DNA from 3 places in the Alkalibacterium iburiense genome. Region 1 is predicted to be linked to each of the others. Evidence: predicted binding sites of a transcription regulator. Region 1 holds the regulator's gene; each other region holds the start of a gene.

Region 1 (10,704 bases):
AAGAGCTAGTGCACTGATAGAACTGGGGGAAAAAGAGGAAGCGGAAGACGTTCATGTATTCGAACCTGATTATATCAAATTAGCTGAAGCCGAACAAAAGTGGGTGGAGGCCAATCCGGGTAAACTAGAAGGAGGCGAGTGGGTTGAAAAACTTTAAAGAATGGTTTACGGATAAAGTGTCTAAACAGACAACCAAAGTATTGGTCCCTTTGAAAATGCGAATGAAACTCCAGCAACCCTTTTATGCCTTGACGGATGAACGCTTTTTAAAAGCTAAAGTAGCTGAAGATGAAGATGTGGACAGTATAGTGATCATTGAGAGGCTATGCTATAATGGTCAGACGCCCTGGACCCGATCAGCTATTATGCATGAAATCCGGTACAATAAAAATGCCTTTTACATTGTTGTATATGATGAAGATCAACCTGTTGCCTTTATCGGAGCCTGGTTTGTGGATGGAGAAGCTCATATCACAAATATTGCCACCATCCCTGACTATCAAAATAAAGGGATCGCTAGTTATTTAATAAAAGAAATCATTGCTTTGGGTCATGCAGAAGATATGAAGAAATTAACTTTGGAAGTCAGAGTCTCTAATCATACCGCTCAAAGTCTCTACCGGACGTTAGGATTTAAAGATGGGAAGATTAAAAAGAATTACTATGCCAATGACTATGAAGATGCATTGGAAATGACGCTCCCTCTTTATCCCCCTCAAGGGGACATATCTGAATGGAAATAACGGAGTGGAGTATTCGCCCCTATCATCCAACCGAAAGACAAGAAAAGACTTTCTACTCTATCGCGAAAGAGGCCTTTGCTTATGGATCGCCTTGGTCCCCTGCTCAATTTCAGGAGACTCTTGCTAGAGAAGAGTTGTTTTTCTACGTGGCCGAAAGGCATAAGGAGATTATTGGTTATATTGGTGGGCAAGTTCTGCCAGATGATGGAGAAATCTATACGATAGTGGTAGGTAAAAAGTATCAGAAGCAAGGGATTGCTGAACACTTATTACGCGCGTTCAAAGAAGAATGCACAAGGCAGGGAGCGGCTAGTATCTTTTTGGAAGTTCGCCTTTCAAATAAAGAAGCTCAGGCTTTTTACCTAAAGAATGGATTTGAAGAAATAGGGATTCGGAAGAATTACTATCGGTTCCCAAAGGAAGACGCCTTACTTATGAGGTGTTCACTTAGAAAGAAGGAAAAGGATGTCTAAAAAACGAATTTTAGCCATAGAAACAAGCTGCGATGAAACGAGTGCAGCTGTCATAGAAAACGGAGAAACTATTTTGTCCAATGTTGTGGCTTCCCAGATTAAAAGTCACCAGCGTTTTGGAGGAGTCGTTCCAGAAATTGCGAGTCGTCATCATGTGGAACAAATTACCCTGATTATTGAAGAAGCAATGAAGGAAGCCCATGTGACGTATGAGGAATTGGATGCCGTTGCTGTAACAGAAGGTCCCGGTCTTGTGGGTGCCTTACTTATAGGAGTCAACTCAGCTAAAGCTATCGCCTTTGCTCATGATATTCCGCTAATAGCGGTGAATCATATTGCCGGGCATATATTTGCCAATCAATTGGTTTCTCGCCTAGAATTTCCCCTTTTGTCTTTGGTCGTCAGTGGCGGACACACAGAACTCATCTACATGGAAAAAGAAGATTCATTTGAGATTATTGGTGAAACACGAGATGATGCGGCAGGAGAGGCATATGATAAAATCGGGCGAGTATTAGGGGTACCTTATCCAGGTGGCAAACATATTGATGAGATGGCCCATAAAGGGGAAGACACTTTTCATTTCCCTCGAGCAATGATGCAAGAAGACACTTATGATTTTAGTTTTAGTGGACTCAAAAGTTCCTTTATTAATACGGTTCACAATGCAAAGCAAAAAGGGGAAGAGCTCGATTCTGAAGATTTAGCAGCGAGCTTCCAAGCAGCTGTGATAGAGGTGCTAGTAGATAAAACCATTCGAGCGGCTAAAGAAAAGAATGTGAAGCAACTGGCTTTAGCAGGCGGAGTGGCCGCGAACAAAGGCTTGCGGGAAGCACTTGAAACCAAGGTAGCTGAAGAGCTGCCAGATGTTGAATTACTCATTCCCCCCTTGTCTTTATGTGGGGACAATGCGGCTATGATCGGTGCAGCAGCGTTTACGAAATTGAAAAACGAGCAATTTGCGAACCTAGCCTTAAACGGTACGCCGGGTCTGTCTGTTTCCTGAATATAGAAAAAACGAGCACTCTATGACCAGAGTGCTCGTTTTTGTATGCAGAATAGAAGAGTACACATTAAAGAGATGAATTCCACTCCTCTAATTTTTCATGGGAATCTTCCCATTCTTCCATTAATTGATCTTGCTGTTCTTGTAATGTTTTGTTTTCCTTTGCCAATTCTTCAGCCTTCGTCAAATCCTCGAATGTCTCAGGTAAACTTAAAAGCTTTTGGACTTCCAAAATTTTGTTTTCAATGTCTTCCAGTTCACTTTCAATCGCTTCAATTCGTCTAGTGAGTCTGCGCTGTTCTTTTTGAAACTCTTTTTGATCTTGATACGTGCGTTTGCTTTCTGATAATGGTTTATCTTCTTCAGCAGGACTCTCTTGACTGCCTTCATCTATACGTTTGAGAGCTTCTAACTCTTCCTTCTTTTGAACGTAATAGTCATAATCTCCCAAATATTCTACAGTGCTGTCTTCATTGAGTTCGATGACTTTAGTCGCTATGCGATTAATAAAGTATCTGTCGTGAGAGACGAAAAGAATCGTCCCTTCAAATTCAATCAGTGCATTCTCCAAGACTTCTTTTGAGTCGATATCCAAGTGGTTGGTTGGTTCATCAAGCATGAGGACATTATTCTTCTCCAATGCCAGTTTAGCTAAGGCTACTCGTGCACGTTCTCCTCCACTTAAAGAAGCAATCGTTTTTTCAACATCTTCACCAGAAAACAGAAAGGATCCTAGTAGTGTGCGGATAGATTGTTCAGGGAGAGTGGGGTGATCGTCCCACACTTCATTTAAAACGGTTTTGGACTGATTGAGCAGGGTTTGTTCTTGGTCGTAATACCCTATGTCTACTTTTGTTCCTAAGGAAATGTCTCCTTTTAATGGAGGAATCATCCCGATTAATGTCTTCAGTAATGTAGTTTTGCCAATACCATTAGGTCCAACAATAGCTATGGCATCTTGTTTGCGTATATCCAAGTCAATACCACCGGATAAAGCTTTCTCACCGTATCCGATATCTAAATTATCTGTTTGAATAACGACCTGCCCAGAGGGTCTATTGGTAAGAAACTGAAAATGGGCACTTTTTTCATCCCCCATGGGCTTAGATAAAGGCTCCATCTTTTCAAGTTGCTTGCGACGGGCTTGTGCCCGTTTAGTAGTGGATGCGCGCACGATATTACGTGCCACAAAATCTTCCAGACTAGCCATCTTCTTTTGTTGTTTTTCGAATACTTTCCATTCTCGTTTGATTCTTTCAGCCTTTAAATCCAAATAAGCAGAGTAATTTCCAGGATAATGAGACACACTGCCTCTGGAGACCTCATAAATCTCATTTACCACTTTGTCTAAAAAATACCGGTCGTGAGAGACAATTAAGAGAGCTTTTGTGTAGCTTTGAAGATAGCTTTCTAACCAGGCCAATGTATCGATATCTAAATGGTTTGTGGGTTCGTCTAAAACCAGTAAATCTTTCTTTTCTAATAATAAACGGGCTAAGGCCAATCGTGTTTTTTGACCACCAGAGAGTTGTTCAATAGGTGTATTGTAATCTTCTTCGTAAAAGCGAAAACCATGAAGGACAGATTTGATCTCACTTTCAATGCCATATCCGTTATTTTCCTGAAAGCGGATTTGAAGCGCATCATATCGACTAAGAAGATCTTTATATTCTACTGTATAGTGATCTAAATGCGGATCACTGATTTGCTTTTCCAACTGGGTCATTTCTGATTGAATAGCCATTAAAGGTTCGGCGATTTTGAACATTTCTTCCCAAATCGTGAGGGAAGACTCCAAGCCTGTATGTTGATCAAGATATCCAATAGTCATATCTTTTTTCTTGTGAATTTCCCCCTCATCTGGTTCCGTTTTGCCTGAAATGATATCCAGAAGGGTTGTTTTTCCAGCTCCATTTCGACCAACTAATCCTATTTTAGAGGAGTCTTTAATCTCTAAAGAAACATTATCAAAGAGCGTTTCAGCTCCGAAATGTCGTGCAATTTTTTGAGTTTGTAATACAATCATGATAGTTTCCTCTTTTTCTAAGCAATCTTATCTTCTCTTAGTTTAGCATAATCGCACACGTTAACAAACCCTATCTGGTCCCTGTTACGGGATAACTAACTTAAAGTAATATGTGCATAATCAGTGGTAACGTTCACAAATGAACAAGAAGAGTAATGGGCTGTTTATGAAACTTTAAGCTTTCCTTTAGAGATAAATCTTTATTTTACTCATAATAGTGGTATAATAAATTATGTTCTAAGGTCACTAGTTTGTGAATGCACAAAAAGAATTGACTGATTGAGGATGAAACCCTAAAGTTATATATTTAAAAGAGGAGAATAAACATGGCAGAAAAGAAAATACCAAAAGCAACAGCAAGAAGATTGCCTTTATATTATCGCTATTTACGCTTTTTATATGAAGCCGGAAAAGAACGAGTTTCTTCAGCTAAGTTAAGTGAAGCAGTAAAAGTAGACAGTGCCACTATTAGACGAGATTTCTCTTACTTTGGTGCACTTGGAAAAAGAGGATACGGGTACGATGTCGAATCCTTAATGAATTTCTTCAGTAAAAAATTAAATCAAGATCGCTTAACGAATGTTGCCTTAGTTGGAGTTGGAAATTTAGGACAAGCCCTATTAAATTACAATTTCCGTCGCAACAATAATATTCGAATCAGTGCTGGGTTTGATGTTCATGAAGACCTTATTGGAACAATTCATCAGGGTGTCCCTATTTATCATGTAGATGAATTGATTGAACAACTGGATATGCAGCAGATTGATGTGGCTATTTTGACCGTTCCTTCTGATATTGCACAAGAGATGACAGATAAGCTGGTTGAAGGGGGAGCGAAAGGGATTATGAACTTTACACCAATCCGAGTCACGGTACCTAAAGGCGTACGGGTTCATAATGTTGACTTAACAAATGAATTACAGACACTTATCTACTTCATTAACTATTACCAGGATTTTGCAGATGATTCAGAAGAAGAGGCAGATAATCCATTAGACGATCTTTTTTATAACGACTAGCACAGACAAAAGCACGACCCTACTTCCTTTATTAAATAAGGAAAAAGGGTCGTGCTTTTAGTTATGAGAGGAATCACTGCATGGATGTCAGTTTTTCTTCTGATGTTTTTTTATTCGATAATAGACTTCTGCTAAACGCGTCCCTTGAACAAAGTCTCTTGTCGCAATAAGGGCAAAAAGTATGGAGAAAAGGCTCCATCCGCTTGAACCTACTGAATCAATTGTAAAGTAAAGAAAAAGCAGGAAGAAGACATATTTAAAGCCAATTTGAAATTTGATTTGTTTTTCAGTCATCTTGAATCCTTTCTATCTTTTAGTCCTATTAAGACCTTTCATTTAAAGCAAGTTAAGAACAACTGCCATAATATTCATCAAGCAGTGAGCAATAATGGGAGTCCAAATATTTTTCGTTTTGTAGTAAAGCCACGCAAACACAAAGCCCATAGATGAATAAACTAACAGTAAACCGTCAAAATGGATAAAAGCAAAAAGTAAAGAGCTGACTACCGCTGCTCCTATGCCTCCGATTTTATCAATAAGCATACCGAATATGGCTTTTCTAAAGACAAATTCTTCCATTATTGGTCCGGCAATACCTGCTAGAATTAAAAAGACAGGGTAACTTGATACAATTTGCATAATCTGTTCTGTGTTTTGAGATTCCATGGGGGAATTTAAGACGATCACTTCGATGATGCTCGCAATATTTTGTACAAATAAGGCTATAAACACCCCTGCAATCCCCCAAGTGAGGATTTCTTTGCGCTGTTGTGAAAAAGAATCTTCGAAATCAAATTGCATCTGCTGTCTTCTAACAATCCATATCATTCCAAGAGCTCCCAAGCTGAACATCACAATGGAAAAAGTGAGGAAGAGTTCTGGTCCTGAAGATTCTGGAAAGTAAAAAGGCACAATGGCTGTGACTAACTGAATAATAATATAAAGTACAATGATTTGTGTAGCAGCTTTCTTATTACTTCGGTTAAGGTTCATTAGTTTCATCCTTTAGCAATTAAAATCCATAATACTAGTAATTTAACACAAATCAAGAAGGGTTTCCACAAAGGAAGAAATCTATTTTTTTCAAATTTAGGACTTGCAAGATTCATGAGTTTTGAATATACTAATAAGTGGAGTTAGCACTCGACACCTTAGAGTGCTAACACTCACATCTCACTAGTAGACTAGTGAATAAAAATAACGACTAATATTATACGGAGGGATTTCAACATGTTAAAACCTTTAGGAAATAGAGTACTGCTTGAAGTACAAAAAGTAGAAGAAACAACTGCAAGTGGGCTTGTATTACCAGATTCTGCTAAAGAAAAACCTCAGACAGCAAAAGTTATTGCCGTAGGAGAAGGCAGAGTATTAGATAACGGCCAACGTGCAGCGGTTGATGTATCAGTTGGTGACGAAGTCGTATTTGAAAAATATGCTGGTTCAGAAGTCAAATATGATGGAACAGAATACCTCGTTGTAAAAGATACAGACATTATTGCGATTGTGGAATAATTAAGTCGATCACTATTACTTAACTAAGGAGAGGACATACACATGGCTAAAGATATTAAATTTTCTGAAAACGCACGTGCAGCTATGCTTCGCGGAGTAGACAAGTTAGCAGATACAGTTAAAGTTACACTAGGTCCAAAAGGGCGAAACGTTATATTGGATAAGTCTTTTGGAGCACCTCAAATTACTAATGACGGGGTAACTATCGCCAAAGAAATCGAATTAGAAGACAAATTCGAAAATATGGGAGCCCAGTTAGTTGTTGAAGTAGCAAGCAAAACAAACGATATTGCTGGTGACGGGACAACTACAGCGACTGTACTAGCTCAAGCGATTGTCAACGAAGGAATGAAAAACGTCACAGCGGGTGCTAATCCTGTAGGCATTCGTCGCGGAATTGAATTGGCTACTAAAAAAGCAGTAGAGGCTTTACGTGACATTTCGATTAATGTTTCTGATAAGGAATCCATTGCTCAAATTGCTGCTATTTCTTCTGGAGATGAAGAAGTAGGAAAGCTCGTAGCAGATGCTATGGAAAAAGTGGGAAGCGACGGAGTTATTACGATTGAAGAATCTCAAGGAATCGAAACGGAATTAGATGTTGTGGAAGGAATGCAGTTTGACCGCGGTTACCTATCTCAGTACATGGTAACAGACAACGAGAAAATGGAAGCAAACCTGGATAATCCATACATCCTTATTACAGATAAGAAGATTTCTTCTGTACAAGATATTCTTCCAGTTTTAGAAAATATTATGCAGCAAAATCGTCCTTTATTAATCATTGCGGATGATATTGAAGGAGAAGCTTTACCAACTCTTGTCCTAAACAAAATCCGTGGCACACTAAATGTTGTAGCTGTTAAAGCTCCTGGTTTCGGTGACCGCCGTAAAGGCATGTTAGAAGATATAGCTATCTTAACGAATGGAACAGTTATCACAAGTGACTTAGGATTAGACTTGAAAGATGTCACAATCGATCAGTTAGGAAATGCTGGTAAAGTGACTGTTACAAAAGATGACACGACGATTGTTGAAGGTTCTGGAGAAAAAGAACACATCGAACAACGTGTGGCGATGCTACGTGCACAAGCAGAAGAAACAACTTCTGAGTTTGATCGTGAAAAATTGCAAGAACGTATTGCGAAGCTAGCAGGTGGAGTAGCGGTTATCAATGTTGGAGCAGCTACTGAAACTGAAATTAAAGAACGTAAACTACGTATCGAGGACGCTTTAAACGCAGCTCGTGCAGCTGTTGAAGAAGGTGTTATCGCTGGTGGTGGAACAGCCTATATCAATATCTTAGATAAGATTGAAGAAATTGAAGTAGAAGGCGACGAAGCAACTGGTGTACGCATTGTCTTACGTGCTTTAGAAGAACCTGTTCGTCAAATTGCTTCCAACGCTGGTTTAGATGGAAGTGTGATTGTCGAGCGCTTGAAACATGTGGAATCTGGTATCGGCTTTAACGCTGTTTCTGGAGAAATGGTTAACATGGTTGAAGCAGGTATCATCGATCCAACCAAAGTAACCCGTTCAGCACTACAAAACGCCGCATCTGTTGCAGCTTTACTCTTAACTACAGAAGCAGCCGTTGCTGAAATCCCTCAAGAAAATGACAACCCAGCTGGTGGAATGGACCCTAGCGCAATGGGCGGTATGATGTAATTCAATCGATTAAAAAGCGAGCACCTACAAGAATTGTCTTGTAGGTGCTTTTTTAATAACCAAAGTCGGACCTATCTGGGTTAACTCATAAATAAAAAAGGCGCGAGTTGATTGAGATAGCCGTATATCGATTAACTCGCTCCTTAGAAGGTGAGTGAGATAATCGAGTTAGCCCCAGCTCCATTAACTCACACAAAAAATTTAGCTGAGTTAATCGAGACAGGGAAAAAATCAATGCTGTGTTCCAAATAATTGTGTGGCATATAAAAATTCACCATCATAATGCACTCCGACACCAATTTCTTCGTAATCCGGTCGAATCATATTTTCATAGTGACCTTGGCTTTCAACCCAGCCATCGAAAATTAATTCAGCCATTTCTTCTTCGCTCATATAATACGTTGCCATGCCTAAATTTTCACCTGCGGCTCTATAATTATAATCAATGCCATCTTCATTAAAGACAGAAAAAGCATCCATTCCATTAGGACGTGTGTGTGAGAATTTCTCTTCTGTTTCTCTCGCTCGTATAATGGCTGCGGCCTTAAGCATATCATTAGATTGAAGAGGTTGACGATTTAGTTCGGTACGCAAGTCATTAACTAAATCAATAATTGTCAGTTCAACAACGTCATAATTGACATCAGTGTGCTTATTCATTAAAGAAGGAACTGGATTTTCTGAGTTTGAGTGACTGGAATCGTCTAATTGGATGATATCTTCGAAAATAGGTAGACTGCTCGTTCTAAACCGACGAATATCATTGGCATCCGGTAGATAAGATACTGTTGTTTCCATTATATGACCCACTCGGGTACCACTTAAAATCCCGCTGAAACCTAGCCAGAAACCGACTAAAACTGCCAGCAGGGTTAAGATTAGTTTTCTAATAAATTTCATTGTAATCAACCCTTTCTTTCCCCGTTATTGTATCAGAAAACCAGAGGGATAGTGTAGATAGAGTTTAATTGTCAAATTTTAGCTAAATGCCTTCATTTAGTCTATACTATTTTGTATACTAGAGAGACGATTGTAACTAAAAAGACTAAGGGTAGGTGTGAGTATAAAATGAAAAACATGAATTCTGAAAAAATGGGAACCATGCCCATTAAACGATTAGTTCTAACTCTATCATTACCCATGATGCTGTCCATGTTTGTACAGTCTTTATATAGCGCTGTAGACAGTATGTTTGTCGCTCAAATCAATGAAGAAGCTTTAGCTGCCCTATCTTTAGCTTTCCCTGTTCAAATGCTCATGATTGCCATACAAATTGGTTCAGCAGTGGGTATGAACGCGGAGCTATCTAAACGACTAGGAGAAGGAAGACGGGATCTGGCGAGTGCTGCGGCCAATCACGGGGTATTTTTATCTATCATGCACTATTTTGTTTTCCTGATATTCGGCTTATTTTTAATCCGCCCCTATTTTGAAATGCAGACAGATAATCAAGCTATCATTCAGTACGGCGTAGAATACACAACGATTATAACCACTTTATCTATTGGAAAGTTCATGCAAATCACTTATGAACGCATTCTGCAGTCAACCGGTCGCAGTTTTTACACTATGATTACCCAAGGCACTGGAGCCATATTAAATATTATATTAGACCCTATTTTAATCTTTGGTCTCTTTGGTTTACCGGCGCTTGGCGTATTTGGGGCAGCAATCGCTACGATTATAGCTCAAATCGTTTCCGCAACCATGGCTATCGTTATTAATGCCAAAGTGAATACCGATTTAGATATGCAGTATGTTGGCTTCAAACCAGACCTGGCTGTTATTAAACGAATTTACAGTGTGGGGATTCCTTCAATGGTTATGACGTCCATCACATCACTCGTCACATTGATATTCAACAATATCTTATTGCAGTTCACTACAACGGCTACAGCGGTATACGGAGTCTATACCCGGTTGCAAGGATTTGCTTTCATGCCCGTGTTCGGCTTGAATAACGGAATGATTCCTATAGTCTCCTTTAACTACGGAGCCAAAAACAAAGAAAGATTAACGGAAACAATAAAGGTCTCGCTTTTATTTGGCCTAGGTATTATGGCTATAGGAACGGTAATTTTCCAGTTATTCCCAGAGCAACTGCTTTATCTATTTAATGCGACAGGAGACATGTTAACCATTGGAACAGCTGCCCTTCGCACAATAAGCTTAAGCTTTGTCTTTGCTGGAATAAGCATTATGCTCGGTTCAGTCTTTCAAGCCTTGGGAAATGCGATGTACAGCTTGTGGATTC
Region 2 (10,704 bases), on a different contig from region 1:
TGAAGAGGTTCCCCATTAACCATTTGAAGGAATACATCTAAACATCTATGCCAGCCTACCGCAGTGTTCACTGCCCAGGAAACATCATCAAAAGTATGAGTGAATTGTATTGTACACCCATTATTTTCTTCCAATGAGATACTAACTAAATCATCTATTTCACGAAAACTAAATAGATACGGTTCTCTTAGTTCTGTAATAGTAGCATAATAAATTGAACCTTCCTCATCATCAAAAACAATCTTGCCTCCAAGTGCAAGATTCATCTCACCAGTAGCAAAAGGGTACCACTTGGAAAAAGAATATGAATCCGTAAGCACAGAAAAAACATGTTCAGGGTTCTTTAAAGTGAATCGTTCGAACGTTAATTGGTAACGGCCGTTTAACTCTGTTAATGTTCCGTAATCTGACACTTATTTATTCCTCCCATAGAAATCATTCTCTTATGATGTATTGTCAGTGCAGACTTAAATTCATCCGATATAAACATTAAAATAGATTAGCTATTAAAACAAATGTTAGAGTACTGGCCGTGAGTCAATGAAGAAAAAATTACTCTTCTTCGCTACCGCCCAAGACTTCAATGCCATCTGGTAAGGCGAGTGGGTTATCTTTGTCTATACGGTCATAAAACATAACCCCGTTTAAATGGTCAATTTCATGTTGGGTCACAATAGCTGGAAACTCTCTTAATCGTTTTTTTTGTTTTTTGCCGTCTTTATCGAAATATTCTACCGTGATGCGTTTATGTCTAGGCACATATCCTGGAACTTCTCGGTCTACAGATAAACACCCTTCACCGTCAGCTAAACAGGTTTGTTGTACAGAGTGACTCACTATTTTAGGATTATACAATATTTCACTAAAATCAGATTCTGGCTTCTCTTCGGGATCACTTGAAGGAATATGAACGGCAATGATACGTTTTGACACATTTACTTGAGGTGCTGCAATGCCCACACCTGCTCTTAATTCATATTTTTCAGCAATTTCAGGATCTTGACTATTTTTTAAAAACTGTAACATCTCTTCTGCTAATTCAATCTCTTTTTCATCTAAAGGAAAGGTCACTTCTTCTGCTACTTTACGTAAAGTAGGGTGTCCTTCTCTAATGACATTCTCCATTGTTAACATAAACTAAATCCTCCTTAATATAACTCACTGTTTATTTTAACAGGTTTACGCCTTATGCGCATCCCATTCTATTAATTGATGAAAATGACGCATTATAACAAGTTCACCTAATCACATGGGCTCCGTTATCTTCAAAATGACTGGTACAAGAAACAGATATCTGACTCTCTTATATAACAGTTTTAAAAGCTGTACTACTTCACTTATTCATTTTTGAAAATATAATTTTTTTTCAGAGTGAGACAGAACCTTTGTGGTTAAAGTCACAATGCGTTAAAAAGCCTTTTATAACGCACATTCTCATTGTTTTCTTAAGTTCTTATTGCTTGCAATTTGGATAAAATCATGATAAATTGAATAAGGATTGAGAAAAAATGTAACAGTAGGATACAACTGTTATACTCAAAAAGAAAACAACAAGAGAGGAATGGGTAATCTATGGCAAAGCAACCAGTTGATTACGAAGCATTATTAAGTTCGATTGAAGCTTCGTTTCCGATGGTTCAGATATTAGATAAAGATGGAAAAGTTGTTAATGAAGACATCATGCCAGATTTATCTGATGAAGAATTAGTAGAATTGATGGAAAGAATGGTATGGTCAAGAGTTCTTCATGATCGTTCTATGGCATTAGCTCGTCAAGGACGTTTAGGATTCTATGCACCTACTATGGGACAAGAGGCTTCTCAATTAGCAAGTCATTTTGCTTTCAAAAAGCAAGACTGGCTATACCCAGGATATCGTGATATTCCACAGTTAATCCAACACGGTTTACCTGTATCACAAGCATTCTTGTGGTCACGTGGACATGTAGAAGGTAACAACTACCCTGAAGACCTACATGCAATTCCACCGCAAATCATCATTGGAGCTCAGTTTATCCAAGCAATGGGTAACGCAGTTGGTCAAAAATTAGCTGGTAAAGAAGATGAAGTAACATTCACATACACTGGTGACGGTGGTTCTTCTCAAGGTGACACTTACGAAGGAATTAACTTCGCAGGACGTTACAAAGCTCCAGTTGTATTTTTCATCCAAAACAATGGTTATGCTATCTCAACTCCTCGTGAGAAACAATCTGCAGCAGCAACATTAGCTCAAAAAGCAGCAGCAGCAGGAATTCCAGGAGTGCAAGTTGATGGAATGGACCCATTAGCAGTATATGCTGTAACAAAACAAGCACGTGAGTGGGCAGCAGCAGGAAATGGTCCAGTACTAATTGAAACAATTACGTCTCGTTTCGGACCTCACTCAACATCTGGTGACGATCCAACTAGATACCGTGAACAAGAATCATTTGACTACTGGGAGCAAAGAGATCCACTTATTCGTTTCCGTAACTACCTGAAAGAAAAAGGCTTATGGTCAGATGAAAAAGAAGAAGAATTAATTGAAAAAACTAAAGAAGAAGTAAAAGAAGCAGCTAAAGAAGCAGACCAAGTACCAAAAATGAAAATCTCAGACTTCTTGAAGAGTATGTACAATGAGCCTGGTCAAAACATTGTAGAACAGATTGAGAAATACGAAGCAAAGGAGAGTAAATAAACATGGCGAATCTTACAATGATTCAAGCGATCACTGAAGCCTTAGATCAAGAAATGGCCCGTGATGAAAAAGTCTTGATATTCGGAGAAGACGTAGGTAAAAACGGTGGTGTTTTCCGTGCTACTCAGGGTCTTTTCGATAAATATGGCGAAGATCGTGTGAGTGATACGCCTCTAGCTGAGTCAGGAATCGGTGGAATGGCTTTCGGTTTAGCTATCCAAGGTTTCCGTCCAGTTATGGAAATCCAATTCTTCGGATTTGTATTTGAAGTAATGGATTCCATCGTAGGTCAAATTTCTCGTACGAACTACCGTATGGGTGGTAAACAACCTATGCCTGTAGTTATCCGTTCACCATTTGGTGGGGGAGTAGCAACTCCAGAAATGCACGCAGACAGCTTAGAAGGTTTAATGGCTCAGTCACCAGGTCTTAAAGTGGTTATCCCATCAAACCCATATGATGCAAAAGGTTTAATGACAGCTGCTATTCGTGATGAAGACCCAGTTGTATTCTTAGAACACATGAAGCTATACCGTTCTTTCCGTGATGAAGTACCTGAAGAAGAGTACACTGTTCCTCTAGGAAAAGCGAATGTAGCAAAAGAAGGTTCTGATATTACAGTTGTTGCTTATGGTTATATGGTTAGAGAAGCCCTTAAAGCAGCTGAACAATTAGAAAAAGACAACGTATCTGTTGAAGTTATTGATTTACGTACTGTTTCTCCTGTTGACTATGAAACTATTATTGAATCTGTTGAAAAAACAGGTCGTATGGTGATGGTTCAAGAAGCTCAGCGTCAAGCTGGAGTAGGAAATACAGTCATCTCTGAAGTATCTCAACGTGCTATCCTTTCATTAGAAGCACCAATTGGTTTTGTTTCTGCACCTGACACAGTTTATCCATTTGGACAAGCTGAAAACCAGTGGTTACCAAGTGCAACTGACATTACTGAAGCAATCAAAGAAGCAGTTGAATTTTAATTAATATGAATTAACTCAACGGAAGGAACATTCTTTCATCTCGATAAAGTATTGAGGAGGGTTTGTTCCTTCTTGAGTAATGAATAGACATGACACGATTAATTTAAGAAGGGAAGAGAAATTATGGCTTTTAAATTTAAACTCCCTGATGTTGGGGAAGGTATGGCAGAAGGCGAAATCGTCAGCTGGTTAGTATCTGAAGGCGACACAGTTGAAGAAGGCGATTCTATTGCTGAAATTCAAAATGATAAATCCGTTGAGGAATTAGCTTCTCCGGTTGATGGCACAATTAAAAAATTCTTAGTAGAACCTGGTACAGTTGCAAATGTTGGAGATCCTATTGTTGAGATTGATGCAGAGGGATACGAAGACGATTCAGATGATTCATCAGAGGAAAGCTCTGAAGAAGTAGCAGCTGAAACAGAAATGTCTTCTGAAGAAACAGCTGCTGGAGCAGAAGAAACAGACCCAGCTCAATCTGAAGGAGAAGCAACAGGTGAGGTTGTTAAAACATCTGATCCAAATAAACGAGTATTAGCTATGCCTTCAGTGAGACAGTATGCACGTGAAAAAGATGTAGACATCAGCTTAGTTGAAGCGACTGGTAAAGGTGGACGTACGACAAGAGAAGACATCGACAACTTTGTTGAAGGTGGAGGAGCAGAAGCTGCTTCAACTCAAGAAGAAACGTCTCAAGAAACAGCAGCACCAGCTTCATCTGGTAAAGCTATTTCAGCGGATGCTAAACCATTCAAATCTGGTCGTTCTGATCAAGAAACAAGAGAGAAAATGTCAACAACTCGTAAAGCTATTGCAAATGCAATGACTAACAGTAACTTGACTATTCCATCTGTGGCTTTATTTGATGAAGTTGTTGTTGATAAATTATGGGATCACCGTAAGAAATTTAAAGATATTGCAGCTGAACAAGATGTTAAATTGACATTCTTACCTTATATCGTTAAAGCTGTTATCGCAGTATTGCGTAAATTCCCAGAATTAAACACTTCTTTAGATGATACGACAGATGAAGTGGTTTACAAAGATTACTATAACATCGGTATTGCGACGGATACTGAGCGTGGACTATACGTTCCTGTTATCCAGGATGCAGACAGTAAAGGCATGTTCCAAATTGCTAAAGAAATTACTGAATTATCTGGTAAAGCTCACGATGGAAAACTTAAAGGCAGTGAAATGGCTGATGGTTCAATCTCAATCAGTAACATTGGTTCTGTAGGCGGAAGCTTCTTCACACCAATTATTAACCACCCAGAAGTGGCTATTGTTGGAGTAGGACGTATCGCTCAAAAACCAGTTGTTAATGCTGAAGGTGAAATTGTTCCAGCACGTGTTCAAGAATTATCACTTGTATTTGACCACCGTGTGATTGATGGTGCGACTGGACAACAAGCAATGAATGAATTGAAGAGATTACTTGCTGATCCTGAATTATTATTAATGGAAGGATAAGGTGAAACGTAAATGGTAGTAGGAGATTTCGCAATTGAATTAGATACAGTAGTTATTGGTGCCGGCCCTGGTGGGTATGTTGCAGCTATTCGTGCAGCTCAAATGGGACAAAAAGTAGCTGTTGTTGAAAAAGAATATATCGGTGGTGTCTGCTTAAACGTTGGATGTATTCCTTCTAAAGCATTGATTGCTGCTGGACATAAATTCCAGGATTCTTTAGACTCAACAGCATTCGGTGTTTCTAGCGAAAACGTAACAATCGATTTTGCTAAAACACAAGAGTGGAAAGACAATCAAGTTGTTTCTAAATTAACTAAAGGAGTAGAAATGCTTCTTAAGAAAAACAAAGTTGAGATTCTTGAAGGAGAAGCTTTCTTTGTTGATGAAAACACACTGCGTGTTATGGGTGAAGACAGTGCACAAACGTACTCATTCAATCATGCTATTGTTGCAACTGGTAGCCGTCCAGTTCAAATCCCTGGATTCAAATTCAGTGACCGTGTACTAGATTCTACTGGTGCATTAAACCTGAAAGAAATTCCAGAGTCTATGGTTATTGTTGGTGGAGGATACATCGGTTCTGAATTAGCTGGTGTTTACTCAAATCTTGGAACGAAAGTAACCATTCTTGAAGGTCTTCCTTCAATCTTAAACGGTTTTGACAAAGACATGGTTAAATTAGTTGAGAAAAACTTTAAAGACCGTGGAGTTGAAATTGTTACTGAAGCAATGGCTAAAGAAGCAGTTGTCAACGACAATGGTGTAACAGTTAAATATGAAGCGAAAGGTGAAGAACAATCACTTGACGTTGATTATGTGTTAGTTACAGTTGGTCGTCGTCCAAACACTGACGAATTAGGCCTAGAACAAGCGGGAGTTGAAGTGGATGACCGCGGAATCGTTCAAGTTGATGAACAAGGACGTACATCTACTAAGAACATCTTTGCTATTGGAGATATTGTTCCAGGTGCGGCTTTAGCTCATAAAGCAAGTTATGAAGCTAAAATTGCTGCTGAAGCAATCTCTGGTAAGAAAGTTGCTGTAGACTACCGTGCTATGCCAGCTGTTGCCTTTACTGATCCTGAAATTGCTTCTGTTGGCTTAACAGAAAGCGAAGCGAAAGAAGAAGGATTAGATGTTAAAGCAACAAAATTCCCATTAGGTGGAAATGGCCGTGCGATTTCCTTGAATGCAACAGAAGGATTCGTTCGTTTAATTACTACAAAAGAAGATAATGTGATCGTTGGAGCTCAAGTAGCTGGTATCAGCGCATCAGACATTATTGCTGAACTTGGTTTAGCTGTTGAAAGTGGAATGAATGCAGAAGATATCGCATTAACGATTCATGGTCACCCATCTCTAGGTGAAGTGGTTATGGATGCGGCAGAAGCTGCTTTAGGTTTACCAATTCATATGTAAGATTATTGGATAAAGATCTTTAGTGTAAAAGCTAAAGGTCTTTTTCTTTATATAAAAATATCAAACTCATCCTTTTTGCTTTTAGCAGGATAGTCTATTATGATTAGTTTAAAGATATGAAATGAGGGATTGAATGGATAAGATAAATAAGCGCCATAAGCTGGTTACAACATGGATTAAAGAAGCAGCTGAGTTTATTCTTGACAATAAAGATAATATTGACGTGGAAGAAAAAACGAGTATAAATGATTTAGTGACGAATATGGATAAAGGGATTGAAAAGGAATTAGTCAAAAAGATTAGAGAAACCTACCCTGAAGATCGTATCGTCAGTGAAGAGGGGTACGGAGATGACGTTGAAGAATTAGATGGAACAGTCTGGTTTTTAGACCCCATTGACGGCACGTTAAACTTTGTCACACAGCGAGAGAATTATGCTGTGATGATCGGTATCTTTGAAGATGGAATAGGACAGCAAGCCTACGTATATGACGTCGTGCAGGATAAATTGTATTCCGCAATTAAAGGACGCGGAGTTAGTTGCAACGAACAAACACTTGAAGTGCCAAAAGATCGTTCTTTAAATGAGGGCGTAATTGGCGTGAGTTCTGTTTTGTTAGTTGAAAATAAATTCCCATTCGTGAGAGAGATAGGGAAAGCGAGTCTAGGTACCCGTGTGATTGGTTCTGCTGGACTTGAGAGTGTGGAAATGGTCAAAGGGAATACGGTTGCTTACATCGCAGCTAATTTAAAACCGTGGGATGTGGCTCCAGGGCTAATGTTTATGGAAGAGCTTGGCATGAAAGCCACACGTTTTGATAACAGCCCTATTAATTTACTGGAGAATAATGATACAGTTCTAGGAACAGAAGCTGCTCATAGACAAATTATGGACAAAATAAATCCTAAATAAATAGTTGTGTTTTTACGTAAGTTACTGGTATAATACTCACTGCAACAATAAGAGGAAATTTGGGAAGCATTTATTCTTGAGTTTGAATCTATCAAGAATAAGTGCTTTTTTTAATGCGATTCTATGAAAACCAAGTAATTGTTTTCATAGAAAACAATTTAGAATAATTAGATTCACGCAACTGTAATTGGAGGTTTATTTATGAAAAAAAGAGAAGATATTCGCAATATAGCTATAATAGCTCACGTAGACCACGGTAAAACAACATTGGTAGATGAATTATTAAAGCAATCAGATACATTGAACGCTAGAAGTGGATTAAGTGATAGAGTAATGGATTCAAATGATATTGAAAAAGAACGTGGCATTACCATCCTATCTAAAAATACTGCTGTAAATTATAAAGACCACAAAATCAATATTTTAGATACACCAGGGCACGCTGATTTCGGTGGAGAAGTGGAACGTATTATGAAGATGGTTGATGGGGTTATTTTAGTCGTAGACGCTTATGAAGGAACTATGCCTCAGACACGTTTTGTATTAAAAAAAGCGTTAGAACGTAAACTACGCCCGATTGTCGTGGTTAATAAAATTGACAAACCTACTGCAAGAGCTGAAGAAGTAGTTGATGAGGCATTAGATTTATTAATTGAATTAGATGCAGATGAAGAACAATTAGAATTTCCAGTAGTTTATGCATCAGCTTTAAATGGAACAAGTAGTTTATCTGATAATCCTGAAGACCAGGAAAAAACGATGGCACCTGTTTTTGAAAGCATACTAAAAGAAATTCCTGCTCCGATTGACAACAGTGAGGAACCCCTTCAATTCCAAGTGTCTCTTTTGGATTATAATGACTATGTCGGAAGAATTGGAATCGGTAGAGTCTTTAGAGGAAAAATTAAAGTGGGCGATCATGTCACACTTAGTAAACTAGATGGAACGACTAAAAACTTCAGAGTGACTAAATTGTTTGGTTTCTTTGGATTACAAAGAGTAGAAATAGAATCAGCTTCTGCAGGGGATTTAATTGCCGTTTCTGGTTTTGAAGATATCTTTGTTGGAGAAACAGTTACACCAGCTGATCACATTGATCCTTTACCTGTCCTCCATATTGATGAACCAACCTTACAAATGACATTTGCAGTAAACAATTCTCCATTTGCCGGGAGAGAAGGTAAATGGGTAACTTCTAGTAAATTGCAAGAACGCTTATCGGTTCAGTTACAGACGGACGTTTCATTACGAGTGGATAATACAGATTCACCTGATGAATGGGTCGTATCTGGACGTGGTGAGTTACACCTGTCTATTCTTATTGAAAACATGAGAAGAGAAGGCTATGAATTGCAAGTATCCCGTCCTAAAGTTATCTTAAGAGAAGTCAACGGACAAACCTGTGAACCGTTTGAGCGTGTACAGATTGATACGCCTGAAGAATACATGGGTTCAGTTATTGAAAGCATGGGACATCGTAAAGGTGAAATGCTGGATATGGTCCATTCAGGTAATGGGCAAGACCGATTAGTCTTCTTAGCTCCGGCTCGTGGGTTAATTGGATTCACTAACGAATTCTTATCCATCACTCGAGGATACGGCATAATGAACCACACATTTGACCAATATTTACCTTTACTTGATGGCAAGATGGGTGAACGCCGAAATGGTGCGCTTGTTTCAATGGAAAACGGACCAGCTACCACATACAGCATCATGAACTTGGAAGATAGAGGAACTATCTTTATTGAACCAGGTACCGAAGTATACGAAGGTATGATTGTGGGACAACACAATAGAGAAAATGACTTAGCAGTTAACGTCACAAAAGAAAAACAAAAAACAAATATTCGATCAGCGAATAAAGACCAGACGAACGTTATCAAACGTCCACGTATCTTAACTCTGGAAGAGTCGTTAGCCTTTATCGGTGATGATGAGTACTGTGAAGTCACTCCAGAATCAATTCGATTAAGAAAACAAATTCTAGATAAAAATGCGAGAGAGAAAGCAGCTAAAAAAGCGAACAACTAAAGTGTACCGTTTGTTTGAAAGATGAAGGATTTGATTTCTTTACCTCCTGATATATGCTATACTTATTTCAAATAAGTAGGATGAGAAAAGGAAGGAAATGCTAATGGATCAGTTAAAGAATGAATTGGCCAGAGAAGTTTTAAAAGATGATGCCAAAAAGATTACAGCATTAATCGAAAACCAAAAACATTTATGCGTGTCTTGTCCTGCATTTGAAGAAGTCATTGATACTCAAATGTTTGGTTTCTCTAAAAAAGTCGAATTTGCTATATCCATGAATATGATTGAAGAAGAAGAAGGACAATTAATGTTAAGTACTTTAGAAAAGCATTTAAACGATGTTTACTCTAATGCATTTGAACAAAATAAAAATAATTAATTAAAAATGTCCCTCTCATTGAGAGGGATTTTTTGTTATACTGTACAAAACACGTGAGAAGGTGAAAGTGATGGAAGAAAGAAAAAGTGAGCGTGTGGGCATTGTAGTCTGGCTCTACACAACCAAATATATAAATAAACTAAAAAGATATGGATTAGTGCACTACGTTTCTAAAAAGATGAACTATGCCATTATTTATGTCGATCGGAAAGACAGAGAATCAATCAGCCATACTATAAGTAAACAACATTTTGTAAGACAAGTGGAAGATTCCCATTCATGTGATATTCCAAAGACATTTGATGGCATACTAGAGAAAGTAGAAGAACTGACATTAAGTAAAAAAGAAGAAGCAGTATCAAAAGAAGTGATATAACATATAAAGAGGACGATAAGATGAGAGTAGTATCTGGAGAATATGGTGGCCGGCCATTAAAAGCAGTAAAAGGAAAAAATACCCGACCCACTACCGATAAAGTGAAGGAATCTCTGTTTCATATGATAGGCCCTTATTTCAGTGGGGGAACAGCATTGGATTTATACTCTGGGAGTGGCTCTTTAGGTATTGAAGCTGTATCAAGAGGAATGGACCAGGCTTATTTAGTGGATAAACACCCATTAGCTATAAAAACGATTTATGAAAATGTAGCGATGACTAAAGAAGCAGACAAATTCATCGTTTGGAAAAAAACAGATCAGCAAGCTTTAGATTGGCTCCAAACGCATACAATTATGTTTGATCTTGTATTGCTTGATCCACCCTATGAAAAACAAGATTTAGGTACGATTATTCATCAGCTTATTTCTTCAAAGCTAGTCAATCCAAA
Region 3 (10,704 bases), on a different contig from region 1:
ATCAGGATTCTGGTGTCCAAAAATAAGTACTTTACTCATATAAGTATTCTCCTTTGATTTATGTCTTCTTTCTCTAGAATATAGTAAAAGGAATGAAATTTCAATCAATAGTGAATTGAGACAACCACTCTTTTATCTTTTTCAAAATGAAAAACCGATGTTCTTTAGGTGGATATGAGTATGGCTGTTCTATTAGCAGGATTCGTAAAATTTATTATAGCTTGAATCCCTTCAAACTAACATTTAGAGGCATTCGGTCACTCTTTTTTATCGCGAATCTCTCTATTCTATCTTTTAGAGGGATTCGTATCTCAATTACAGCTGCAAATCTCTCTAATGATTATTATTAGAGAGTATCTATTCACTGAGGCATCAAAAGTTTTTAGACAATCTTGCATAATAAAAACTATGCCCATACACTTACGTACAGGCATAGTTAAAGTTATTAATTAAACAAGGCTTTTATACTTGTCTGTCTGTAAAATACGGTTGGCATTTGCGACTCGTTCTGCCGTTGGTGGATCGATGTCTTTCAACTTATAAGGAATGCCGAGTTCTTCGTACTTATAGACTCCTAATTTGTGATATGGGAGCACTTCTACTTTTTCAACACTCTTCAACTGAGAGATAAAGTCACTCAACCGATGTAAATGCTCATCATAATCAGAGCGCTCTGGTACGAGCACATGCCTTAACCACATAGGAATACCAACGTCGGATAAATAATTTGCCATATCCAGAATCGCGGTGTTCGGATGCATCGTATATTTTTTGTGTATGTCATTATCGATATGCTTAATATCCATCAGAATCAAATCCGTGTAAGTCATTAGTTCTTCAAAGCGACCGAAGAATGGTTCGTCATAAGTGAATGGTTGGCCACATGTGTCAATAGAGAGATGAACGCCTTCTGCTTTTGCTAATTTAAAGAATTCAATCAAAAAATCAATCTGAAGCAGCGGTTCTCCTCCGCTCACAGTAATCCCGCCATCTTCGCCCCAGTATTCTTTATAGTCTAGCGCTTTATCTAATAATTCCTGAGGTGTGTAAGGCGTGCCGCCACCCATATTCCAAGTATCAGGGTTATGACAGAACTCACAACGCATACGACACCCCTGCATAAAGATGACAAACCTTATGCCTGGTCCATCAAGTGAACCGAAACTCTCTATTGAATGAACATACCCTTTTGTTGTTTCTGTCATGATTATCCCCCTACCTTAATATGTGTATCTTTTACATACTATCGTGGAATGTACGGCTCAGTACATCCATCTGTTGCTCTCTAGTTAATTTAATAAAGTTCACCGCATAACCTGACACACGAATGGTTAACTGCGGATATTCTTCTGGATGCTTCATGGCATCTTCTAACGTTTCACGGTTTAAAGCATTAACGTTTAAGTGGTGTCCGCCTTTTTTCACATACCCGTCGAGCATTGTTGCTAAGTTGCGTCTTTGAACGTGATCCTCTTTCCCTAAAGCTTTTGGAACGATCGAGAATGTGTTTGAAATACCATCCAGTGATTCTCCATACGGCAATTTAGCAACTGAGTTCAAGCTGGCTAAAGCGCCGTTTGTATCTCTTCCGTGGAGTGGGTTGGCACCGGGTGCAAAAGGCACCCCTTCTCTTCTTCCATCTGGTGTGTTCCCTGTTTTCTTACCATAGACGACGTTAGATGTAATGGTTAAAATGGATGTTGTGTGAACAGCCTTTCTGTACGTTGGGTGTTTTTTGACTTTTGACATAAATGTTTTCAGTAACTCGACTGCAATGTCATCTGCACGGTCATCGTTGTTACCGTATTTAGGATAGTCTCCTTCAATGACGTAGTCGACCACTAGTCCGTTTTCATCTCTGATAGTTTTAACAGTGGCATGTTTGATAGCTGATAATGCATCAACCGTTACTGAAAATCCAGCAATACCTGTTGCCATGGTACGCATAACTTCTGAATCATGAAGGGCCATTTCGATACTTTCATAACTGTATTTATCATGCATATAGTGGATGATATTTAACGTATTGATGTACATCCCGGCTAACCAATCCAACATATCATCGTATTTTTCCATTACTTCTTCATAGTTTAATACTTCAGAAGTGATCGGTCTGAATTTAGGAGCGATTTGTGTCTTAGACATTTCGTCTACTCCCCCATTAATGGCGTAAAGTAAAGCTTTCGCTAAGTTCGCTCGTGCGCCGAAGAACTGCATCTGTTTCCCAATTTTCATGGCCGACACACAGCAGGCTATACCGTAATCGTCTCCCCATTCTTCACGCATGATATCATCATTTTCGTATTGAACCGCACTGCTTTCAATAGAAACTTTCGCACAGTAATCTTTAAATGCTTGCGGTAATTGGACTGACCACAATACGGTTAAGTTTGGCTCTGGAGCCGGTCCCAAGTTGGATAGGGTATGAAGGAATCGGTAACTGTTTTTAGTAACCATGTGACGTCCGTCAATACCTACTCCACCGATGGCTTCTGTCACCCAAGTAGGGTCTCCAGAGAACAGTTCGTTATAATCCGGTGTGCGTGCAAATTTAACTAAACGAAGCTTCATCACAAAGTGATCTACTAACTCCTGCGCTTCTTTTTCAGTCATTCTACCCTTTGCCAAATCTCTTTCAATATAAATATCTAAGAAAGTGGATGTCCGTCCTAGAGACATAGCGGCACCATTTTGTTCTTTAATCGCTGCTAAATAACCTAAATATAACCATTGGAACGCTTCTTGAGCTGTTTCAGCTGGTCGAGAAATATCAAATCCATAAATATTCCCTAATTCTTTCAACTGATGCAAGGCTTTCAACTGATCACTTAACTCTTCACGGTGTCTTATGACCTCTTCACTCATCACTGCCGTATCTGTTAAAGCTTTATCTGCCTTCTTTTCTTCAATTAAACGATCCACTCCGTACAATGCTACACGACGGTAATCTCCAATTATACGACCGCGGCCATAAGCATCGGGTAGTCCAGTTATGACTCCACTGCGACGTGCGGCGCGCATTTCAGGTGTGTAAGCATCAAACACACCCTGATTATGTGTTTTTCGATACTCTCTAAAGATGTGTGATAAAAGAGGATCCACTTCAAAGCCATAAGATTCTGCCGACTGTTCCATCATTCGAATACCGCCGAAGGGTTGGAATGAACGCTTAAATGGTTTATCTGTTTGGAATCCAACAACTTTTTCTTTGTCTTTTTCTAAATAGGCTGGCCCGTGAGAGGTTATAGTCGATACTAAATCTGTATCCATGTCTAGTACCCCGCCCGCTTCACGTTCCAACTTGTTTAAGTCCATTACACGATCCCATAAAGCTTCCGTTGCTGCTGTTGGTCCTTGTAAAAAGGAGTCATCTCCATCATAAGGAAGATAATTACTTTGAATAAAGTGTCTCACGTCAATAGACTCTTTCCACTTTTTGCCCTTAAAGCCCTCCCAATAAATCTCTGAAGTAAGGTGCTTAGACTCTTGTTTTTCCATTTTCATTCTCCTTTGTTAACTATTTTTCAATAGTTTGTTCATGTTCAATATATCACTATGCCCCATTTTATTCAAGTGAAGAGACTAACCAGTCTCCGTTAAAAACAGTGAGGTTAAGCTAATTTCAAAGCATTGTGTACTATAACAATCAAGTGAAAATAGTCAACAGAAAATAATTTTACTTACTTAAAATAACTTTTTTCGTGTAATCATAGATTTTATCTCAGTTTTACTTAACCAGCCGAAAGAAGATATTCACCTGTACTATATCAGTTATAAAGCTAGAAAAAATGTGAACAAAATATCACAATTTAATATGTTACCCTATTAACTAGTCTGCGCTTCAATAATAACTATTATATTAATACTATTCATATTGTGATATATGTCACAATATTGTCACATCTTATAATTTTTGCAAGCGAATTCAGTATGTTATAGTTTAGACGTAAACAAGGCAACCTGAAGAATAGAGCAAAATACCCTTCTTTACATTAGATAAGAAGAAAATTTTAACGGTATATGCTCAATACTTCACTAACTTTACGGAGGTGTTTACAATGGTTAAAGAATTAGTACGAGAAGAAAAAAAGATTACAATTGGGGAAACAATAGATAGACTGGTGCAAAACGCTACAGAAGCATTGAATGAGATGTACAGTTTGGATCAGAAGCAGATAGACGTTATTGTCAAAGAAATGGCTCTTGCTGCATTAGACAAACACATGGTTCTTGCTAAAATGGCAGTTGATGAAACCGGGCGTGGGATATATGAAGATAAAATAATAAAGAATCTCTTTGCTTCTGAATATGTCTATCACAGTATTAAACACGATCGAACGATTGGGGTCATTAATGAAAATGAACATGAAGGAACCGTAGAGATTGCGGAACCTGTTGGGGTAATTGCAGGTGTGACACCTGTAACGAATCCTACTTCTACTACCATTTTCAAATCTATTATTGCTATTAAAACGGGTAATCCGATAGTTTTTGCTTTTCACCCTTCTGCTCAAAAGTCGAGTGCAGAATCGGCTCGTGTGCTTTATGAAGCAGCTATTAAAGCAGGAGCACCCAAACATTGTATACAATGGATTGAGAGCCCGTCTGTAGAAGCTACTCAAACACTAATGACTCACCCGGGTGTGGCTACTATCTTAGCGACTGGTGGTCCGGGAATGGTTAAAGCCGCTTATAGTTCGGGTAAACCTGCTTTAGGTGTGGGCGCCGGAAATGTGCCGTGTTATATCGAAAAGTCGGCGAACATTAAACGAGCGGTCAATGATTTAATTTTGTCCAAAACATTCGATAATGGAATGATTTGTGCCTCTGAACAAGCAGTCATTATTGATAAAGAGATTTATGAAAAAGTTAAATCAGAGATGCAAAACTTAGATTGTCATTTTCTGACTAAAGCTGAACGATTAAAAGTAGAGCAACTCATGGTGTCAGAAAATAATGAACTCAATTCGGATATTGTGGGACGATCAGCCTATGCTATCGCACAGATGGCTGGAGTCACTGTTTCTGAAAAAACAAAAATCTTATTAGCTGAATATGATGGTGTTGGACCAGAGTATCCTCTATCACGAGAGAAATTAAGTCCCGTTTTAGCTGCTTATAAAGTAAACACATCCGAAGACGGTATTAAACGGGCAGAAGAAATGCTTGCTTATGGTGGATTAGGTCATTCGGCCGTCATTCACTCTCACGATGAATCTGTTATTGGTGCATTCGACAGACGCATGAAAGCTGGACGATTGATTGTCAATGCTCCTTCTTCTCAAGGAGCGATTGGAGATATTTACAATGCTTACCTCCCTTCCCTCACTTTAGGATGTGGATCATTTGGAGGAAATTCCGTCTCTTCAAACGTCAGTACCATGCATTTAATTAATGTGAAAAAGCGTGCCGCAAGAAGTAACAACATGCAGTGGTTTAAAGTCCCGCCAAAAGTCTATTTCGAAAGAAACTCTGTGCAGTATTTATCTAAAATGCCAGATATTAAAAAAGCGTTCATTGTCACAGATCCTATGATGATTGAACTTGGTTATGTGAATAAAGTACTTTATCATTTAAGAAATCGCCAAGAGTATGTTCACTGTGAGATTTTTTCAGATGTGGAACCTGATCCATCTAAAGAGACTGTTTTAAAGGGAGCCCGTGCAATGGAAGCTTTCCAGCCCGATGTCATCATTGCATTAGGTGGCGGTTCACCAATGGATGCGGCTAAAGGCATGTGGTTATTCTATGAACACCCTGATACAGATTTCAATGGACTGAAACAGAAATTCATGGACATAAGAAAACGCGTGTATAAATACCCTACTTTAGGAGGAAAAGCGCAGTTTGTCGCCATCCCTACGACATCTGGGACAGGATCTGAAGTCACTTCTTTCTCTGTGATTACAGACACTGAGAAACAATCGAAATACCCTTTGGCAGACTACGAATTGACACCAAACGTAGCCATAATCGATCCGCAATTTGTTATGAGTGTGCCGAAAGTCGTGACAGCTGATACAGGTATGGATGTGCTCACACATGCGATTGAAGCGTATGTCTCTAATATGGCAAACGACTATACAGATGGGCTGGCTATCAAAGCCATCCAGTTAGTGTTTGAATATCTCCCTCTCGCTTACCGAAATGGAAATGACGAACTGGCAAGAGAAAAAATGCATAATGCATCCACTATTGCCGGTATGGCTTTTGCCAATGCATTCTTGGGTATCAACCATAGTTTAGCCCATAAGCTAGGAGCTCAATTCCACATTGCTCACGGACGCGCCAATGCCATCTTAATGCCGCACGTCATTCGTTATAATGCCAAACAGCCAAGTAAGTTTGTCGCATTTCCTAAATACGAGTACTTCATTGCAGATAAACGGTATGCTGAAATCGCTAAAGCATTAGGCTTGCCTTGTCGTACGACAGAAGAAGGTGTTGATAGTTTAATCAAAGCCATTCAAGAGTTAGCCAAAGAATTAGATATACCGATGAGTATTAAAGAAAATGGAGTATCTAAAAAGGAATTTGAAGCGGTCGTTGATGACATGGCTGTTCGGGCATTTGAAGATCAATGTACTACAGCCAATCCTAAATTACCACTGATAAAAGAGTTAGCTGAAGTTTATAGACAAGCTTTCAACGGATAACAATAAAGAAAAAAGGTTTCGCTAGTCAAAATATTGACTAACGAAACCTTTTTATTAATCCTCTATTTGAACCATCATTTTAGTATAATGCTCAACAGGAATGCCATCAGTATCCTCATCCAATACAAAGGACCCATTATTGTAGCGGTCACTGTAAGCATAGTTCTTTGGAATGATAACGGCTTTCGTGCCTTTATCCGTTACAACTGTCCACTCTGTCTCCTCTTCATTGACATCAATAACCAACGAGACCCGGTGGGGTTTATTTTTTAATTCTCTTAAAACAAGTAAGCCACGTTTAGCGCGAGAAATAGCATCAATAGCAGTGACATTCATTTTCTTAACCGACCCTCTATGGGTGACGAGCATGACCGATTTATGTCCTTCTGAAGGATTAAAGATAATCCCATTGACTACATAATCGTCTTTCTTCAAGTTAATGGACTTCACTCCAATAGCTCCTGCTCCAACCGTTGAAACTTCAGGAAGGGCGTAGCGTAAGCCAAAGCCTAAATGTGTCACGAGGAAGACATCCAGATCTTTATCATCCGTAATCTTATAGACCGCTAAACATTCATCCGTTTTAGATTTCAGTTTGATTCCTGTAGCGGAACGGGAACGATAGGTTCGTTTAGGCGCATATTCTGAAGCGAGTGTTTGCTTGATATACCCGTCTTTCGTAATAAATACGAAGCGTTCTTCTTCCGTAAAGTCCTTCATACCGTAAACAGCTATTACTTTTTCTTCTGGCTCTAAAGGAATACTTTGCGAGAGATGTTCGCCTATATCTTTCCATTTGAACTCTGGAATCTCATGTATAGGGCGATTAATCACATTCCCTTTAGAGGTGAAAATGACAATATGCTCGAGTGTCGAATGCTTTTCAGTAAATAAAGGATAGTCTCCATCCCTTAAGCCGATCTCTTCGGCATTAGAAGCTCCGTAAGAACGCAAGCTGGTGCGTTTTAAGTACCCTTCTTTTGTGACGGATACCACGACATCTTCTTCTGCAACCAGAACTTCTTTCTCCACTTTCAACTCTTCAATCTCATCTTCAATCACTGTGATTCTTTCTTTAGCATAGGCTTTCTTCACTTCACGCAGTTCTTTCCTCATGAGTGCATGCAACGCTTTTTCATCGTTTAAAATGGCATGGTAGTCTTTTATCTGTGCTTCCAGCTCATCGGCTTCTTTTTGAAGCTGTGTAATATCCGTGTTTGTTAAACGATAAAGCTGTAAACTTACAATGGCTTCAGCCTGGGCTAGGGTGAAACTGAACTCTTTAACCAGATTATCTTTCGCATCCGATTTGTTTTTACTGCCACGAATCACTTTAATCACTTTATCTAAAATAGACACAGCTTTTATTAACCCTTGAACAATGTGCTCCCGTTTAGTGGCTTTATTGAGTAAAAACTGAGTTCGTCTAATAATTACTTCTTTTTTATGAGCTAAATAAGCTTTTAGTATTTGTTTAAGACCGACCTGCTGCGGACTTCTTCCATCTATCGCAATCATGTTGAAGTTATACGTCACTTGCATATCCGTATTTTTCAATAGATAGGTCAGTATCCCTTGAGCAGGGGTGTCTTTTTTCAACTCTATAACGATTCGTAAACCATTTCTATCGGTTTCATCTCTAACATCCGCGATCCCTTCTATTTTTTTGCTTAAACGGATTTCGTCAATTTTTCGTACCATTGTTGCTTTATTGACTTCATAAGGGATTTCAGTAATAACAATTTGCTCTTTTCCACCTCGCATGGATTCTATTTCTGTCTTAGAACGCACGACAATTTTCCCTTTACCGGTCTTGTACGCACTTCTTAATCCTTTGATTCCTTGGATAATGCCACCAGTGGGAAAGTCAGGTCCTTTGACGAAATCCATTAATTTATCTAAGGAAGCATTGGGATGAGCAATCAGATAAATCGCTGCATCCACTACCTCCTCTAAATTGTGCGGAGGAATATCTGTTGCATAACCCGCTGAAATTCCTGTCGCACCATTTACCAGTAAGTTCGGGTAGCGAGCAGGCAAAACAGTCGGCTCATGTGTCGTATCATCAAAGTTCAATACCAGTTCGACTGTTTCTTTATCAATATCCTGCAGGAGTTCGTTGGCGATTTTAGATAATCGTGCTTCCGTATAACGCATAGCTGCTGGGGGATCCCCATCCATGCTTCCGTTATTTCCGTGCATGTCAATCAAAGGAGTTTTCATTTTCCAGTCTTGACTCATTCTGACCATGGCATCATAGACACTGGTGTCTCCATGCGGGTGGTAGTTACCAATGACGTTACCCACGGTTTTAGCGGATTTTCTAAAGGCTTTATCCTGAGTATTCCCTTCTGTAAACATCGAAAATAGTATCCGTCTTTGGACAGGTTTTAACCCGTCTCTAATATCTGGGAGAGCCCGTTCTTGAATAATATATTTGGAGTAACGGCCAAAGCGGTCCCCCATGACTTCTTCAAGCGTTAGCTCTTGTATCTCTGCTCGATTGTTTGCCATCGAATTCCATCAAACCTTTCTGACTACTGTATGGGTGTTTCCAGTTCATCTAATACTTCATTTGTTTCGAGTATGCTGCCATCTTCTTCAAGAGAAAACTCTACATTATCCTCAATCCACTTTCTTCGAGGGTCCACTTTGTTCCCCATTAAAACGGAAACGCGTCTTTCTGCTTGTGCGAGATCGTCGATTGTGACTCTAATCAACGTACGGGATTCAGGGTTCATCGTCGTATCCCAAAGCTGGTCAGCATTCATTTCTCCTAAACCTTTGTACCGCTGAATCATATAATTTTTACCCATTGACTCGATAATGCCTTCTAATTCATCATCTGTCCAAGCATATTCTATGACTTCATTTTTTCCTCGTCCTTTAGAGACCTTATATAAAGGAGGCAAAGCCAAGTAAACTTTCCCGGCTTCAATTAACGGTTTCATATAACGGTAAAAGAAGGTTAACAACAGGACCTGGATGTGCGCCCCGTCTGTGTCCGCATCCGTCATGATAATCACTTTATCGTAATTACAGTCTTTTAAATCAAATTCCGGACCGACTCCAGCACCAATGGTATAAATCATTGTACTGATTTCTTCATTTTTTAATATATCTTGAATATTGGCTCTTTCCGTATTGATGACTTTCCCTCTTAGCGGGAGGATAGCTTGAAATTTGCGGTCTCTGCCCTGTTTGGCTGATCCTCCAGCCGAATCCCCCTCTACGAGGTATAACTCGTTCTTCTTGGCGTTTTTGCTCTGTGCAGGCGTTAATTTACCAGACAGTAAAGTGTCTTGACGTTTGCGCTTCTTCCCGTTACGAGAATCTTCTTTAGCTTTGCGGGCTGCTTCTCTGGCTTCACGTGCTTTAATCGCTTTTCGCACAATCTGCTGACTCGTTTCCCCGTTTTCAGCTAGGAAGAAGTTAAACTGTTCAGAAATAATCGCATCACAGGCCGCTCGGGCTTCTGGGGTCCCCAGTTTACTCTTTGTCTGCCCTTCAAACTGTAAGAGGTGCTCAGGTATACGCACCGACAGAATCACAGCAATCCCTTCTCTCACATCCGACCCTTCTAAGTTCTTGTCTTTCTCTTTTAGGAGGTTCACTCGTCTGGCGAACTCATTAAACGTTTTGGTTAAAGCGGTTCGGGTTCCAATCTCATGCGTCCCGCCGTCTTTCGTCCGGACGTTATTTACGAAGCTCAGCATATTTTCAGAATACCCATCGTTATACTGGAAAGCACACTCCACTTCAATACCGTTATGTTCCCCTTCAAAATAGGCAATCGGTGTCAATGTATCTTTTTCTTCGTTCAGATAATTAACGAATTCTTTAATGCCTTCTTCATAAAAGAAAGTCTCTTCCACTTCTTTTCTTTCGTCTTTAATAAAAATTTCTGTTCCTTTCAGCAAGAAAGCAGATTCTCTTAACCGTTCACTTAATTGAGTGAAGGAGAAGTCTATAGAAGAAAAGATTTCCGTATCAGGTTTAAAGTGTACGGTTGTGCCGCTTTGTTTATTGGCTCCTTTTTTCTTTTTCA

The links. Region 1 encodes Rex, which represses fermentation and respiration genes when NADH is low (regulators of the CRP and FNR family bind a similar motif). Its sites were predicted from a motif close to TTGTGAANTANTTCACAA; they were not measured.
Region 2: pdhA (pyruvate dehydrogenase (acetyl-transferring) E1 component subunit alpha) is a predicted target of Rex. The motif match lies at 1,386-1,403, and genes of this name have one in related genera.
Region 3: pflB (formate C-acetyltransferase) is a predicted target of Rex. The motif match lies at 3,511-3,528, and genes of this name have one in related genera.

The regions. Positions count from the first base shown of each region.
Region 1 covers NZ_BAAACW010000039.1:43,837-54,540, reverse strand. The annotation lists gene tsaB (tRNA (adenosine(37)-N6)-threonylcarbamoyltransferase complex dimerization subunit type 1 TsaB) at 1-157, shown strand, start outside; gene rimI (ribosomal protein S18-alanine N-acetyltransferase) at 144-743, shown strand; gene rimI (ribosomal protein S18-alanine N-acetyltransferase) at 734-1,216, shown strand; gene tsaD (tRNA (adenosine(37)-N6)-threonylcarbamoyltransferase complex transferase subunit TsaD) at 1,209-2,222, shown strand; gene ABDZ53_RS03315 (ABC-F family ATP-binding cassette domain-containing protein) at 2,290-4,248, opposite strand; gene ABDZ53_RS03310 (redox-sensing transcriptional repressor Rex) at 4,575-5,267, shown strand; gene ABDZ53_RS03305 (DUF4305 domain-containing protein) at 5,355-5,561, opposite strand; gene ABDZ53_RS03300 (CPBP family intramembrane glutamic endopeptidase) at 5,604-6,260, opposite strand; gene groES (co-chaperone GroES) at 6,498-6,782, shown strand; gene groL (chaperonin GroEL) at 6,825-8,450, shown strand; gene ABDZ53_RS03285 (CAP domain-containing protein) at 8,682-9,350, opposite strand; gene ABDZ53_RS03280 (MATE family efflux transporter) at 9,519-10,704, shown strand, end outside.
Region 2 covers NZ_BAAACW010000112.1:6,938-17,641, reverse strand. The annotation lists gene ABDZ53_RS09410 (SRPBCC domain-containing protein) at 1-413, opposite strand, end outside; gene def (peptide deformylase) at 553-1,134, opposite strand; gene pdhA (pyruvate dehydrogenase (acetyl-transferring) E1 component subunit alpha) at 1,573-2,679, shown strand; gene ABDZ53_RS09395 (alpha-ketoacid dehydrogenase subunit beta) at 2,682-3,659, shown strand; gene ABDZ53_RS09390 (dihydrolipoamide acetyltransferase family protein) at 3,783-5,132, shown strand; gene lpdA (dihydrolipoyl dehydrogenase) at 5,145-6,551, shown strand; gene ABDZ53_RS09380 (inositol monophosphatase family protein) at 6,685-7,464, shown strand; gene typA (translational GTPase TypA) at 7,666-9,498, shown strand; gene ABDZ53_RS09370 (DUF1507 family protein) at 9,602-9,877, shown strand; gene ABDZ53_RS09365 (YlbG family protein) at 9,948-10,253, shown strand; gene rsmD (16S rRNA (guanine(966)-N(2))-methyltransferase RsmD) at 10,250-10,704, shown strand, end outside.
Region 3 covers NZ_BAAACW010000167.1:33,565-44,268, reverse strand. The annotation lists gene ABDZ53_RS12680 (manganese-dependent inorganic pyrophosphatase) at 1-39, opposite strand, end outside; gene pflA (pyruvate formate-lyase-activating protein) at 450-1,205, opposite strand; gene pflB (formate C-acetyltransferase) at 1,237-3,498, opposite strand; gene adhE (bifunctional acetaldehyde-CoA/alcohol dehydrogenase) at 4,059-6,656, shown strand; gene parC (DNA topoisomerase IV subunit A) at 6,711-9,170, opposite strand; gene parE (DNA topoisomerase IV subunit B) at 9,194-10,704, opposite strand, start outside.